DNA from 2 places in the Paenibacillus sp. FSL M7-1414 genome. Region 2 is predicted to be linked to the other one. Evidence: riboswitches for the same ligand, from Rfam matches in the RefSeq annotation. Region 2 holds a riboswitch; the other holds the start of a gene.
The links. A riboswitch is a leader RNA that binds a small molecule or an ion and turns the genes downstream of it on or off. The one in region 2 is predicted to bind glycine.
Positions count from the first base shown of each region.

Region 1 (6,899 bases), 4.8 Mb from region 2:
CTCTGTCTGCTTCACTTTGATTAGCCGTAATACCAGCGTTTGGCAGGGTTCCTTGACTCTTCATGTCTTTCATCCGACTGGATGCGGACTCCAGATCTTCGTCCTTTTGTTTACCCGTTTTCAGCAACACTGCTGCAACCAGGAAAGAAACGACGGCTGCTACAAGCACCCCTGCGAACATCGGCAGGTATCCACCTTTTGGTGTTAAGAAGAAATACGCGATAATACTACCCGGTGATGGTGCTGAAACAAGTCCTGCTCCGGTGAGCATGAATGTTAATGTACCTGCGACGCCACCCGCAATTGCGGCAAGAATCAGAATCGGTCTCATCAGAATGTAAGGGAAGTAGATCTCATGAATTCCCCCGAAGAAATGAATGATTACGGCACCCGGTGCAGAAGATTTAGCCATTCCGCGTCCGAAGAAACAGTAAGCAAGTAAGATACCAAGTCCCGGACCCGGGTTTGATTCAAGCATGTATAATACGGATTTCCCTAATTCTCTCGCTTGATCTGTTGCAATCGGTGTCAGAATCCCGTGGTTGATTGCATTGTTCAGGAACAATACTTTACCTGGTTCGATGATTAGGTTGACCAGCGGCAGCAAACCAAGATTCATTAACCCTTGTACCCCGGCAGATAATACTTTGCTAATCGCTTCTACAGCAGGTCCGATGCCCAGTAGCGCAAAAATCCCCAAGATTCCGCCAATAATACCGGCTGAGAAGTTGTTAACCAGCATTTCAAATCCGGCTCTAATTTTACCTTCAATGGATTTATCGAACTTTTTGATAATCCATGCTGCCAGTGGTCCGGCAATCATGGCACCGAGGAACATCGGGATATCACTACCCACGATGACCCCGATGGTCATAATGGCACCCACGACACCACCACGCTGACCATGCACCATCGTACCTCCGGTGTAACCAATTAACAGTGGCAGCAAATATTTGATCATCGGATCAACTAGCTGTGCAAGCGTCTCGTTAGGGAACCAGCCTGTTGGAATGAACAGAGCCGTAATTAATCCCCAGGCGATGAACGCTCCCATATTTGGCATGACCATACCACTCAGGAATCGGCCAAAACGCTGAACACCTACCCGTAGCCCACCTTTGGAATTGGACGATTGGTCCAAATTACTCATTGTATTATCCTCCTTGGATCAAGTGATTATGATTTATGAAAGGGGTATCATTTCTCCCCTGCTGTAATCCTAAGCGAGAATGCTCTCCTGTTCAATGAAATGAAAGCGTACTTTCGTCATGAACAATGATGACAACATTAGGTTATGTAATCGTTTTACTTGATGCATAATGGCTGAACCCATTGGTACACAAGGATTTTCTTGCCTATGACTTTTGTCATTTCCAGAATCATTTTCTAAACTATAGCTTGGTCCAATCAGGTGATTTACATCCACAATCTGCTTCATTCCACATTCAAAACCATTCTTGGAAAGCACAAAAAACCTGTGCAAGCATCCGGCTCACACAGGTCGAAACAATATGAAGCTCATATCATTTAATTATAAAATATATGTTAATAAGTACAAGTTCGTTGATACTATTCTTCCGTATGTTTCCGATACGCGTCTGCATTCATCAATGTAGACAATGCTGCTGTCAGATCTCCCTCAACACGGATCTCAATCATCCAGCCTTCCTCGTAAGGAGAGCTGTTCACAAGTTCAGGTGAGTCCTGCAACGAATCATTCACCGCAATGATTGAACCAGTGACGGGAGAGAACAAGTCCGACACCGTTTTGACCGATTCGATCGTTCCAATGCTGTCCTCTGCTTTTACATTGGTTTCAAGGTCAGGCAATTCCACAAACACAATGTCACCCAGCTGATGCTGCGCGAACTCGGTAATGCCAATACGTACAGTATCCTCCCCTACGGTTTGCACCCATTCGTGCTCTTCACTGTACAGGAAATCACTTTTCAATTCGCTCATCGATATCCGCCTCGCTTTTCATTAATGAGTACATGCGTTCTTTGACCTTAACCTTTTTCCCAGAACATAGCGTATGATATTTTTGAATCAAATGTCAAGATACCTCACAATTTATTTGCTGAACACCTCTAAATCCTGTAACCGGATTACACTCTTTCTTCATATACTGGTGAATATTAGAATAGTAAGCGTAGTCTTTTTAAATATACGAACAATAACATAAAAAATAAAATAAATATTCGGTTTTAAATCATTATCTATGATATCGTTCTTGACATCGGTAGTGGATTCACGTTTTAATGAAAGGAGTAAATGTGTTTATTGGACTATGTTATACCCGCGGATGAATGTAAAGGGAGAGATTACCCGTGACACCCGATTCGGGATGTACATGAGGTAACGCCGAAGGAGTAAACCACCGATAAGCGGAGGTGAATCTCTCAGGCAAAAGGACTTTTACGGGACGCAACTCTGGAGAGCATCTATTCGCCCTGTGCGGGCGTTATGATCACCCAAGGGGAAACCTGCTGCACAACGCAGCGGGGTAACTCTCAGGTACAAGGGACAGAGCCTTAGAATACAGCGTGCTACTTGGCATGCCGATTCTTTGGCCTGTCCTTTTCCTTTTTCCCAAAAAACGAAAAACAGGATGTAGAATGGCGCTGCCATAGCTGCCTTACCATACTTATGTGATGAAAATATCTAGCTGAAAATTTAAAAATACCCTGGTTCATTGATCCACGATTGTATATCCGGCCGGCTGACGGCCCATGACGAGGTGATTTGATGTCTGATTTGCTTAGAACACCACTCTTCCCACTATATCAGCAATATGAAGGCGTACGGTGCATTGATTTTGGAGGCTGGGAGCTTCCCGTACAATTTAGCGGAATCCAGAAAGAACATGAAGCGGTACGCGAGCGTGCTGGACTGTTTGATGTATCCCATATGGGCGAATTCACTGTACAGGGTGAGCAGGCTGAAGTTTTTTTGCAACAAATGATGACTAATGATGTGACCACGCTGGTTCCCGGTCAAGCCCAGTACACCCTGATGTGTTATCCAGATGGCGGTGTGGTGGATGATCTGCTCGTGTATAAGCTGGAAGATCAGCATTATATGCTTGTGGTTAACGCCTCCAACATCGACAAGGATTGGGCGTGGCTGCAAGAGCACTTGATCCCCGGCGTAAGCATGACCAATGATTCGGAGCAGACGGCGCTACTCGCCTTGCAAGGTCCACTGGCTGTAGACATTATCGGGAAAGTTACAGATACGGATGTAAGCTCGATTGAACCGTTTCGTTTTGTGCAGGATGCTGAAGTATGTGGAGTAAAATTACTGTTGTCCCGTACCGGTTATACCGGTGAAGATGGCTTTGAGCTATATGTTCCTGCAGATCAGGCCGCTGTGGTCTGGAATGGGTTAATGCAAGCCGGTGAAGGTCACGGACTTGTACCGACAGGCCTCGGTGCTCGGGATACACTGCGCTTTGAAGCAAAGCTCCCTCTGTATGGACAGGAATTGTCGGCAACTATCTCTCCGCTTGAGGCTGGTGTTGGCATGTTTGTGAAGCTGAATGCCGGACCTTTTATCGGACACGAAGCCTTGTTACAGCAAAAAACTGACGGGCCCGCCCGCAAACTGGTCGGCATCGAAGTGTTGGAGCGCGGTATTCCCCGCCCCCACTATCCGATTTACGCCGAAGGCGTACAGATTGGTGAAGTGACAACAGGCACGCAATCACCTACATTGAAGCGTAATCTGGGGCTTGCCCTCATCGACAGCAAATACGCTGCGCTGGGAACCCCGCTTGAGATTGAGATCCGCGGCAAGAAACTAAAAGCCGAGGTCGTGAAGACCCCTTTTCATAAACGGACACGTACGTCGAAGACACCTACTCAAGGAGCTGATCAAGCATGAGCAAGCACCGTTACATTCCCATGACTGAACAAGATCAGAGCGCCATGCTCGCAACCATCGGTGTGGATACGCTGGAGGATCTGTTTCAGGACATTCCAAAAGAGATTCGTTATCAGGGCGAGCTGCCCGTATCCTCCAAACTTGATGAATATGCGCTGACACGTCACATGTCCAAACAAGCTGGCGCCAACGCCAATTTCGAAACACACGCCAGCTTCCTCGGCGCTGGCATATATGATCATCATGTTCCTTCCGTCATCAATCATGTCATTTCCCGTTCCGAGTTTTACACTGCCTACACACCTTATCAGCCTGAGATCAGCCAAGGTGAACTACAGGCCATTTTCGAATTTCAATCCTACATCTGTGAATTAACCGGTATGGCTGTAGCCAATGCCAGCATGTATGACGGCGCAACGGCTTTTGCGGAAGCCGGTAATCTGGCCGCAGCGGCAACTCGTCGCAAACAGCTCATCGTATCCCGTACCGTTCATCCGGAAGCCCGTCAGGTATTGCAGGCATATGCGCACGGACTCCGTCTGGAGATTGTCGAGATTGGCTATAAGGATGGCGTCACTGACTGGGATGCCCTGCAAACCGCCATATCAGACGATACCGCTGCTGTCATGATCCAGAGTCCGAACTTCTTTGGTGCCGTGGAAAATGTGAAGCAGGCTGCCGACCTCGTGCATGCGCACAAGGGCCTGCTCGTTGTAAGTGCCAACCCGCTATCGCTGGGTCTGCTGGAAGCCCCAGGCAAGCTGGGTGCCGACATCGTTGTAGGTGATGCGCAGCCCCTCGGCATCGCCGCTTCACTCGGCGGTCCGACATGCGGATATTTCGCAGTATCCCAGCCTCATATGCGCCGAATTCCTGGCCGAATTGTAGGCCAAACAACCGATCGCAATGGCAAGCGTGGTTTTGTACTGACATTGCAAGCACGTGAACAGCACATCCGACGCGAAAAGGCGACATCCAACATCTGTTCCAACCAGGCTTTGCTTGCACTCAGCGCATCTGTATATATGTCCATCATGGGTAAACAAGGAATGATTGATGTCGCGGATCTGAATTTGCAAAAGAGTCATTACACCCTCAATACATTAACTGCGATTTCTGGAGTTAGCCTTACTTTTAATGCACCAACATTTAATGAGTTTGTTATTAAGCTTCCTGAAGGAACCGACGTGGATACTCTTCAGTTGAAACTGCTGGATGCGGGCTTTATTGGTGGTTACGAACTCGGACGTGATTACCCGGAGCTTGCCGGACATATGCTGATTGCTGTTACCGAACGGCGCACTAAGGAAGAGATTGACGAATTCGCACGAGCATTGGAGGGATCGCTGTGACTCAGGAAACGACGACGACAACATCGGTACAAGGACAATCGGAAACAGGTACCTCTGTCTCCACTTCGGTTCAACCTGAGAAGGATACAACATTTAGTGCACAGACCTTATCTCCTGCTTCGGAACAATCATTGATTTTTGAACTCAGCAGCCCTGGACGTGTCGCTTATTCCTTGCCAGAATGTGACGTTCCTCGTCAGGCTGCCGATACGTTGATTCCCCGGGAAATGCTCCGTTCGGAAGCAGCAGCACTGCCGGAAGTGTTTGAGGTCGATGTTATTCGACACTATACCGCTCTGTCCCGCCGCAACTTCGGCGTAGATAACGGATTCTATCCACTGGGCTCTTGTACGATGAAATACAATCCGAAGATCAATGAGGATGTTGCCCGTTATAATGGATTCGCCAAAATCCATCCGTACCAGCATGAATCCAGCATTCAAGGTGCACTAGAACTGTTATATACGTTGCAAAACGACCTTGCAGGTCTGACAGGTATGGACGCTGTGACCTTGCAACCAGCAGCTGGTGCCCATGGAGAATGGACTGGACTTATGATGATTCGTGCCTACCACGAAGGTCGTGGCGAACAACGTACCAAAGTCATCGTGCCCGATTCTTCGCATGGTACCAACCCGGCAAGTGCAACCGTTGCAGGATTTGAAACTGTGACGATTCCATCCCGCGCAGACGGACTGGTCGATCTGGACGCACTCCGTGCAGCAGTCGGTTCGGATACGGCAGCATTGATGCTGACAAACCCGAATACACTTGGTCTGTTTGAGAAAGACATTCAGGAGATTGCATCCATCGTACACCAGGCTGGTGGCTTGTTGTATTACGACGGAGCCAACTCCAATGCCATTATGGGCATTACCCGTCCGGGTGATATGGGCTTTGACGTGGTGCATCTGAACTTGCACAAAACGATGAGTACGCCACATGGCGGTGGTGGACCTGGCGCCGGACCAGTCGGTGTGAAGAGTCGTTTAGTTCCGTTCCTGCCTAAGCCCATGGTTATCAAAAATGATGATGGTATGTATGCATTCGATCGTGAAGGCGATCAATCCATTGGCCGGGTGAAAGCCTACTACGGTAACTTCGGTATATTGGTACGTGCCTATGCCTACATTCGCACCTATGGACCGGAAGGCTTGCGCCGTGTCTCTGAATGTGCGGTACTGAATGCTAATTATATGATGGCCCGCCTCGCACCATACTACGAGATTCCGTATCCGGGTGTATGCAAACATGAATTTGTCATGTCTGGTCGGGGTTTGAAGCAATACGGTGTGCGCACACTTGATGTTGCCAAGCGATTGCTTGATTTTGGATATCACCCGCCTACGGTGTACTTCCCGCTCAACGTGGAGGAATGCATCATGATCGAACCGACAGAAACCGAGAGCAAAGAAACGCTGGATGGCTTCATTGATACGATGATACGGATTGCCAAAGAAGCGGAAGAGACACCTGAATTGGTACTGAACGCACCTTACGGAACACCGGTCACTCGTCTGGATGAAACCACCGCCGCTCGCAAACCTGTACTGAACTGCGCGTGCAGTTAAGCACTAAGTGTATTACTAATCATGCTCTTGCTGATGTTAACTACACCAGTAAGAGCATTTTTTTGGCTAGACATTACAGGACCTTTCTCCT
Region 1 covers NZ_JBBOOS010000001.1:5,321,175-5,328,073, forward strand. Annotated here, with positions in the region: gene MHH92_RS23095 (PTS mannitol transporter subunit IICB) at 1-1,150, opposite strand, end outside; gene gcvH (glycine cleavage system protein GcvH) at 1,570-1,962, opposite strand; glycine riboswitch at 2,306-2,428, shown strand; glycine riboswitch at 2,432-2,532, shown strand; gene gcvT (glycine cleavage system aminomethyltransferase GcvT) at 2,749-3,885, shown strand; gene gcvPA (aminomethyl-transferring glycine dehydrogenase subunit GcvPA) at 3,882-5,237, shown strand; gene gcvPB (aminomethyl-transferring glycine dehydrogenase subunit GcvPB) at 5,369-6,808, shown strand.
Region 1: linked by a shared signal. The riboswitch ahead of gcvT (glycine cleavage system aminomethyltransferase GcvT) and the one ahead of sdaAB (L-serine ammonia-lyase, iron-sulfur-dependent subunit beta) in region 2 are both predicted to bind glycine.

Region 2 (6,899 bases):
ATCGTAATTTGTACAACTTACAGATTCGTCATCGTACATTCTCGTTGAAGAAACCTGTATGGGAAAAGGGTGAGTTGGTCGGCATTTACGAAATCGTCATGCTGCGTGGAGATTGGCTGGAAGGCATATCCTTGCGGACTACCTGGGTCATGGGTCTCGCTGCTACTTTCTTTATCCTGTTATACGGAACAGTGCTGTGGTTGCTATCCCGAAAGCTCTTTCGGCCGATGAAATATCTCATAGAACGAATGGATGCTTTTGCACGGGGAGAGGCTGCTACGGATGTGGTACCTGTTCGTCATGATGAAATGGGCATCTTGCTCCAACAGTTCGATGCAATGCAAGACAAGATCAGACATACTCAGGCCGATGTGGAGAGGGAGCAAAAAGAAAAAGAGCTCATGATCGCCTCGTTATCCCATGATCTGAAAACACCGTTGATGTCCATTAGTGCCTATACGGAAGTACTTAACGGTGATCGTCAACTGAAACGCCTTGAAAGGCAGGAATATCAGGATGTGCTGCTCGGAAATGTGGAGCGGATGAAACAGATGATTAGTGAACTTGAGATGTATACGGCGTTGGGTTCCAGTGAATCGGAGATGGCCATGGTTAAGGTGGAAGGTGAAGAGTTTTTTGATATGCTGCTTGGGAGCTATGAGGGACTTGCCGAGCGTGGTCAGATTGACGTGAAGATGGATGTCCGCACAGATCAACTGTACCGAGTTCATCCCGAACAACTGATGCGCCTGACAGATAATCTGATAAATAATGCACTACGCCACACAAGGACGAACGGTGTAATGGGACTAGGGGTTATTGCTTCAGATTGGGAGCTTCCTGAATGGATTATTCCTTCGCTTAGAGCTGAATTGGATAACTACAGGGCGGGAGCAACATTGATCTTAGTACAAAACGAAGGTCCTGCTATTCCTGAAGAACAGCTCATTCGTATCTTCGAACCCTATGTTCAACACCAGAATCAGGATGAGAAGACGTATGCAGGTGGTTCGGGATTGGGATTGAGTATAGCCAAACGGGTTGCAATAAAGCACGGAGGGGATATGCGCATGTGGTCATACGAAGGATATGGAACGCTGGCAGCATGCCGATTGCCTGAACATGGAGAATGTAAACGCAGAGAGGGTGGATAAGATGATGAAAAAAGGATGGATGATGCTGGGTACTGCTGTGTTGGCAGGCGCCCTGCTTGGAGGTTGCGCGGAGAAGGATATGCTGGCTATGTCAGGAGATGAGATGATTGAGAAGGTTGTCTCAGCAGAAACAGAACCCGCCTCGTATTATGCGGAAGGAGTGATGAAGATATGGGCGGATGACAAGCTGACTAACACGATGCAAATTAAGGAATGGGTAGATGGTGAAACCGGACGAAAGCGCACGGAAACATCAGAGAATGGCAATGTCAGTTACGCAGTTAATGATGGAAAGAAGATCATCATATATGAAAAAGAAACAGGGGCAGCATATTCCATGGATGCATCATCCGTGTCACAACAACCTAATCAAACCCAGAAGCAAATATTGCTCGATCAACTAGAGCGGTTACGTACTACGCATGATGTGAATATGATGGGACAGGAGAAACTTTATGGACAGGACGTCATTCATATTGAATTGACACCAAAAGAAGAAGGCGCATTCTCCATATCTTCAGAGTATTGGGTAGATCCCAAAACGTGGATGATTGTCAAAGTAAACAGCGCGTATGGGGATGGAAAATCAGAAATGGTCTATGATCCGATTCAGTATGACCCTGAATTCACAAAGGATACTTTCGTAATTGACATCCCTAAGGAGGTCGATGTGAAGGACTTGGACGATATGATGCAGAATTCCGAAGTGACCCTAGAGGAAGCGGAAAAAGCGTTGGAACAGCCGTTCCTACAGGACATGAGTGGAGAATTCGAACTATCACGGATCGAAATGTCTACATCGCGCGGTGAGCTGAGCAGAGATGAAGTAACCTTGTATTATGTAAGTAACGACAAGGTAGAAGTCAGCCTGACGGTATTCAAGATGCCGGAAGAAAATGTGGACGATACACTAATACCGGATGAAGCCGAGATTAAGGTTCGTAACACCGAGGGTTCATATATGAAGAGCATTCGGAACATATCATGGAGTGAGAATGGCTTGCGGTACTCCATCATGGGTGAAAACGAAGGATGGACAAAGGCAAAGCTGCAAGCTTGGGCGGAAGAACTGACCCTTACCAATCCGTCTAGATGAGCTAAAGAATAATAATAAGGTTGCCGCAGAAACGAAGCGGCAGCTTTTTTTGTATATTCTCCTTTTGGTGTGGTGGATATCTATTCGATCTCCGTTCAGTCCATTCCAAAAAGGCAAGAGGGCAACTTCACGTTTACAGTTCAATATGCATATTTATAGGAGACAATCTTGATTTGGTGATGGAGGCAGGAGAAGGGGGCATCGCAGGATGGCTGTTTTATCAACAGGGCCAATTGAAAATAATATAGTGGTGGGAAGCGGCGAGCGTCCTACACAGAGAATTACAGTGAAATTAGACAATCGGAGTCTCACTAGTTTCTCTACCGTTCTGGTTCAAGGCTATTATTTGAATGGTGTTCGCACACTATACGTTGAGGAATTGTTTAATGTTTTGCCTAACCAGGTTATAACAAAAGACTATTATGCAGATTTGGATGCATTTGAGTTTATATTTACCACAGGTGATGATGCGGAGGATGAAGTTCAGATTTCCGTATGGGGGAAAAACCAGAACGGTCAACTGGTAACGGCACATCGTTTGGTGTCTGAGGAATTGTTAGGAGCGGACCTCGGTCTAGTCGGGGTAACGGGTGCGACTGGAGCTACAGGGACAGCAGGGGTTGCGGGAACAACTGGTCCTACAGGGGCTACAGGTGTTACAGGACTGACAGGAGTTACTGGTCCTCCTGGAGGAACTACGGGATCGACGGGAGAGACCGGTGTCACTGGGACCACGGGGGAGACAGGATCTACCGGAGTGACAGGAGTCACGGGCGCTACTGGAAGTACGGGGACCACAGGAGAGACAGGGCTTACGGGAGTGACGGGTATTACTGGGAGTACAGGAATAACAGGAACGACTGGAGTCACCGGGAGCACAGGGGAGACAGGGTCTACTGGAGCCACAGGTGTCACCGGTAGTACGGGAATAACAGGAACGACTGGGGCTACAGGTGCGACAGGCGTAACGGGTGCGACCGGAGTTACTGGAGATACGGGAGAGACAGGCGTAACGGGTGCGACCGGAGTTACTGGAGATACGGGAGAGACAGGCGTAACGGGGACGACAGGAGTTACTGGAGATACGGGAGCGACAGGCGTAACGGGGACGACCGGAGTCACTGGTGTTACAGGCGCAACAGGCGTAACGGGGACGACCGGAGTTACTGGAGATACGGGAGTGACAGGCGTAACGGGGACGACCGGAGTTACTGGAGATACGGGCGCGACAGGACTTACAGGAACGACCGGAGTTACTGGGGCTACAGGTGCAACAGGCGTAACAGGGGCGACTGGAGATACTGGTGTTACAGGTGCAACCGGATTGACGGGAGCAACAGGAGTCACTGGAGATACAGGCGCAACGGGAGTAACAGGGACGACCGGAGTCACTGGTATTACAGGTGCGACAGGCGTAACGGGGACGACCGGAGTCACAGGGGTTACAGGTGCAACAGGAGCTACTGGATCGACAGCAGCTTCTGCCCCTGCGGATTCTTCCTTGTTTGCTGATAGCCAGACCACGGCGTTGGGTCTTTCATTAGTAGCTGAAACGACGATTCAGACACTTAATGTACCTGTAGTGGCAGGTCAACGCGTGAAAATCGATAATAGTACACAAATAGCAATAGTTGTAGGGGCTAACTGGAGTATTGCGTATAACATTAATCTGAGACGTAATGGAGTTTTAATTAATCAATTGCAGCTCTCACGAAGCGGTAATGCTTCGGGAACGTTGAGGTTTCTTTCCTCCAACACTTACGTGGATACATCCCCGGCTACAACGACTAATGCATACACGATAAGTATCCAATTTACGACAACTAGCAACGTCACGAGTGCCTCAGCGGAAGTGAGAAATATTAATGCTATTCGTTTCAGTTAAAATAGACATCGAACTTATGATAATTACACGTTACTTTTGTTGACATATATGATATTGTACATTACTCTATGGGTATACACGATCAAAAACTTAGAAATGTACCAATTCGAATCGAATTAAAATAATACAGCGGATGATAACGAGCGGGAGAGACCTGGGTTAGCCGAGCAATATGGCTAGTGTTCAGGCACCGAAGGAGCAAGCTGCTGCGCACCCGGCGCAGTGGTTAATCTCTCAGGTAAATGTACCATCGTTGGACGCAACTCTGGAGAGTGCGCGAACTGCGCCACCCAAGGGGTATATGATCAGTCAGCCCGGTGAACTTGTCTGTAATCGCAGGCAGTGCACCCTTGTCGTGAGACACTGCTGATCGTGAAACTCTCAGGTATCGAGGACAGAGAGAGGGCCTAAGGCCTTCTTCTGTCCTTTTTTGATGTCATCATATCTAAATAAGGGACATTGTGGATGAAACTCCTGGATCGAAATGACGAATACATTTTACAAATATGAATCATGATTAATAATGGAGGGTTACAAGTGCGATTTAAAGATGTTTTCTCAATTATTGGTCCATCGATGACGGGGCCTTCAAGTTCACATACAGCTGGTGCGGCAAGGTTAGGAAGAATTGCTCGGCAGTGGCTAGGATGTACGCCAGATCGTGCCCGGCTGACCCTGTACGGTTCATTTGCAGATACGTATCAGGGGCACGGAACAGATTTGGCACTGATCGGTGGTCTGCTGGATTATGTCACAGATGATCCGCGTATCCCGGATGCAGAGCAATACGCAGAGGAAGCGGGCATGGAGGTTGAGTTTTATACAAGTGGCCTACCTGCTCCTCATCCAAATACGGTCAAAATTGAGTTGTGGCATGGAGAACGTGCCTGCTCCTTAATCGGTGCATCCATTGGTGGTGGGAGCGTATCCGTGCATTCGATGAATGATTTTCGTGTTCAGATTAGTGGTGAGTTTCCAACACTCGTTCTGCGACATGCGGACAAAGCAGGGGTGCTTGCATCGGTAACGTCCACGATCAGTTCATCCGGGGTTAACATCGGGTATATGCAGGTGGACCGGAAAGCCCGTGATGGCGAAGCACTTACCGCGATGGAAATGGATGGCGTGCCTAATCCTGATATGCTCAAGCGTCTAAGGGAGCTGGACCATGTATTGGACATTCGTGTCATTGATTTGAAGAGAGGAGTTGATTCGGATGCGGTTTAAACATTTGCACGAACTGAATACGATCTGTACAGCAGAATCCAAAACCATTGCTCAGCTGATGATCGAGGAGCAAGTTCAGGAGACCAATACACCGGAAGCGGATGTTGTGAAACAGATGTGTGAATATTATCAGGTGATGAAGAAAGCGGTACGCAAAGGGTTAACGGAAGATACGACATCACGCAGTGGATTAACAGGTGGAGACGGGAAAAAAATGGCCGAGTACATTCGCAAAGGTGAGACTTGTTCAGGAGATGCTTCCGCACTTGCCATGGCGTATGCCCTGTGTGTATCTGAAGTGAATGCCTCCATGGGTCGGATCGTGGCAACACCAACAGCCGGTTCCTGCGGCATTATCCCGGGTGTGTTTATTAGCTCACAGGAGCGGTTTGGCTGGACGGACGAACATTTGGTGAACGGGTTGTTCTGTGCGGGAGCGATTGGTTATGTTATCGCCAACAATTCATTTATCTCCGGCGCCGAAGGTGGCTGTCAGGCGGAAGTGGGTTCCGCTATCGGCATGGCTGCGGGTGCCATGGTTGAACTGCGTGGAGGTACACCGGAACAGGTTGTTCATGCCGTTGGTTTGGCGTTAAAAAATACACTGGGCCTTATCTGCGATCCGGTCGCAGGCCTTGTTGAAATCCCATGCATCGTCCGTAATGGACTGGGTGCAGTTACGGCGCTGGCTGCGGCTGATATGGCCCTGGCCGGAGTGCGTAGTGCCATTCCTTCAGACGAAGTCATCGATGTCATGCTGGAAGTAGGCAGTGCAATGCCGAGCCGACATCGGGAGACAGCCCAAGGTGGACTGGCCCAGACACCAACAGGCCGCAAAATGATGCAAAAGCTGGCTAAACCAAAGGCAAAGCGTGCCGAGCCTGAGCCGGAGTCGAAGCCAGCGGATTCTGACACAACTACAAGTGGGGCGGACAATGCTCAAGTGGACAAGGGTACTCAGGTTTAAGCTGAACCGGGACCACCGATATATAAATCAGTGACATTATGATGTATAACGGCGAATACAAAAATACAAAAACAAGCGTCCGCGAACCCGAATCCGGGTTATGCAGGACGCTTGTTTTATGCTACCAGATGAAGCGAAGTTAGGATACTTATATTTGACTTCAGATGAATGTGTATTATGACTCTAGTTCTGGCTCACAGCCGTACTCAGTACGGCATATCCATACGCGGGCAATTCAATGGCGAGTACGCCATCTTCCTTGGCGGTACGATGGTTTCCGCCGAATAACTCGGTCCATTCCTCGTCACCGGCCTCCAGCTCGACAATAGCCGTCTCTTCTGATCGATTGAACAGAACCAGAATGCGTTCCTCTTCATTTTGTCGCTCAAATACCAGTTGGCTGCCATCGGGACGAGCCTGCAGGAAACGAACGGTGCCTTCTGCACGCAGGGCAGGATGCGCATGACGCAGGGAGATCAGTTTCTGATAAAAGTCGAACAGCTCTCGGTCTTGCTTCGCTTCATCCCATTCCATGCATTTACGGCAGCCCGGATCGTGTTCGCCGTCCAT
Region 2 covers NZ_JBBOOS010000001.1:516,530-523,428, forward strand. Annotated here, with positions in the region: gene MHH92_RS02470 (sensor histidine kinase) at 1-1,154, shown strand, start outside; gene MHH92_RS02475 (LolA family protein) at 1,156-2,250, shown strand; gene MHH92_RS02480 (hypothetical protein) at 2,459-4,135, shown strand; glycine riboswitch at 4,270-4,394, shown strand; glycine riboswitch at 4,399-4,535, shown strand; gene sdaAB (L-serine ammonia-lyase, iron-sulfur-dependent subunit beta) at 4,673-5,362, shown strand; gene sdaAA (L-serine ammonia-lyase, iron-sulfur-dependent, subunit alpha) at 5,352-6,329, shown strand; gene MHH92_RS02495 (alpha-glycosidase) at 6,513-6,899, opposite strand, start outside.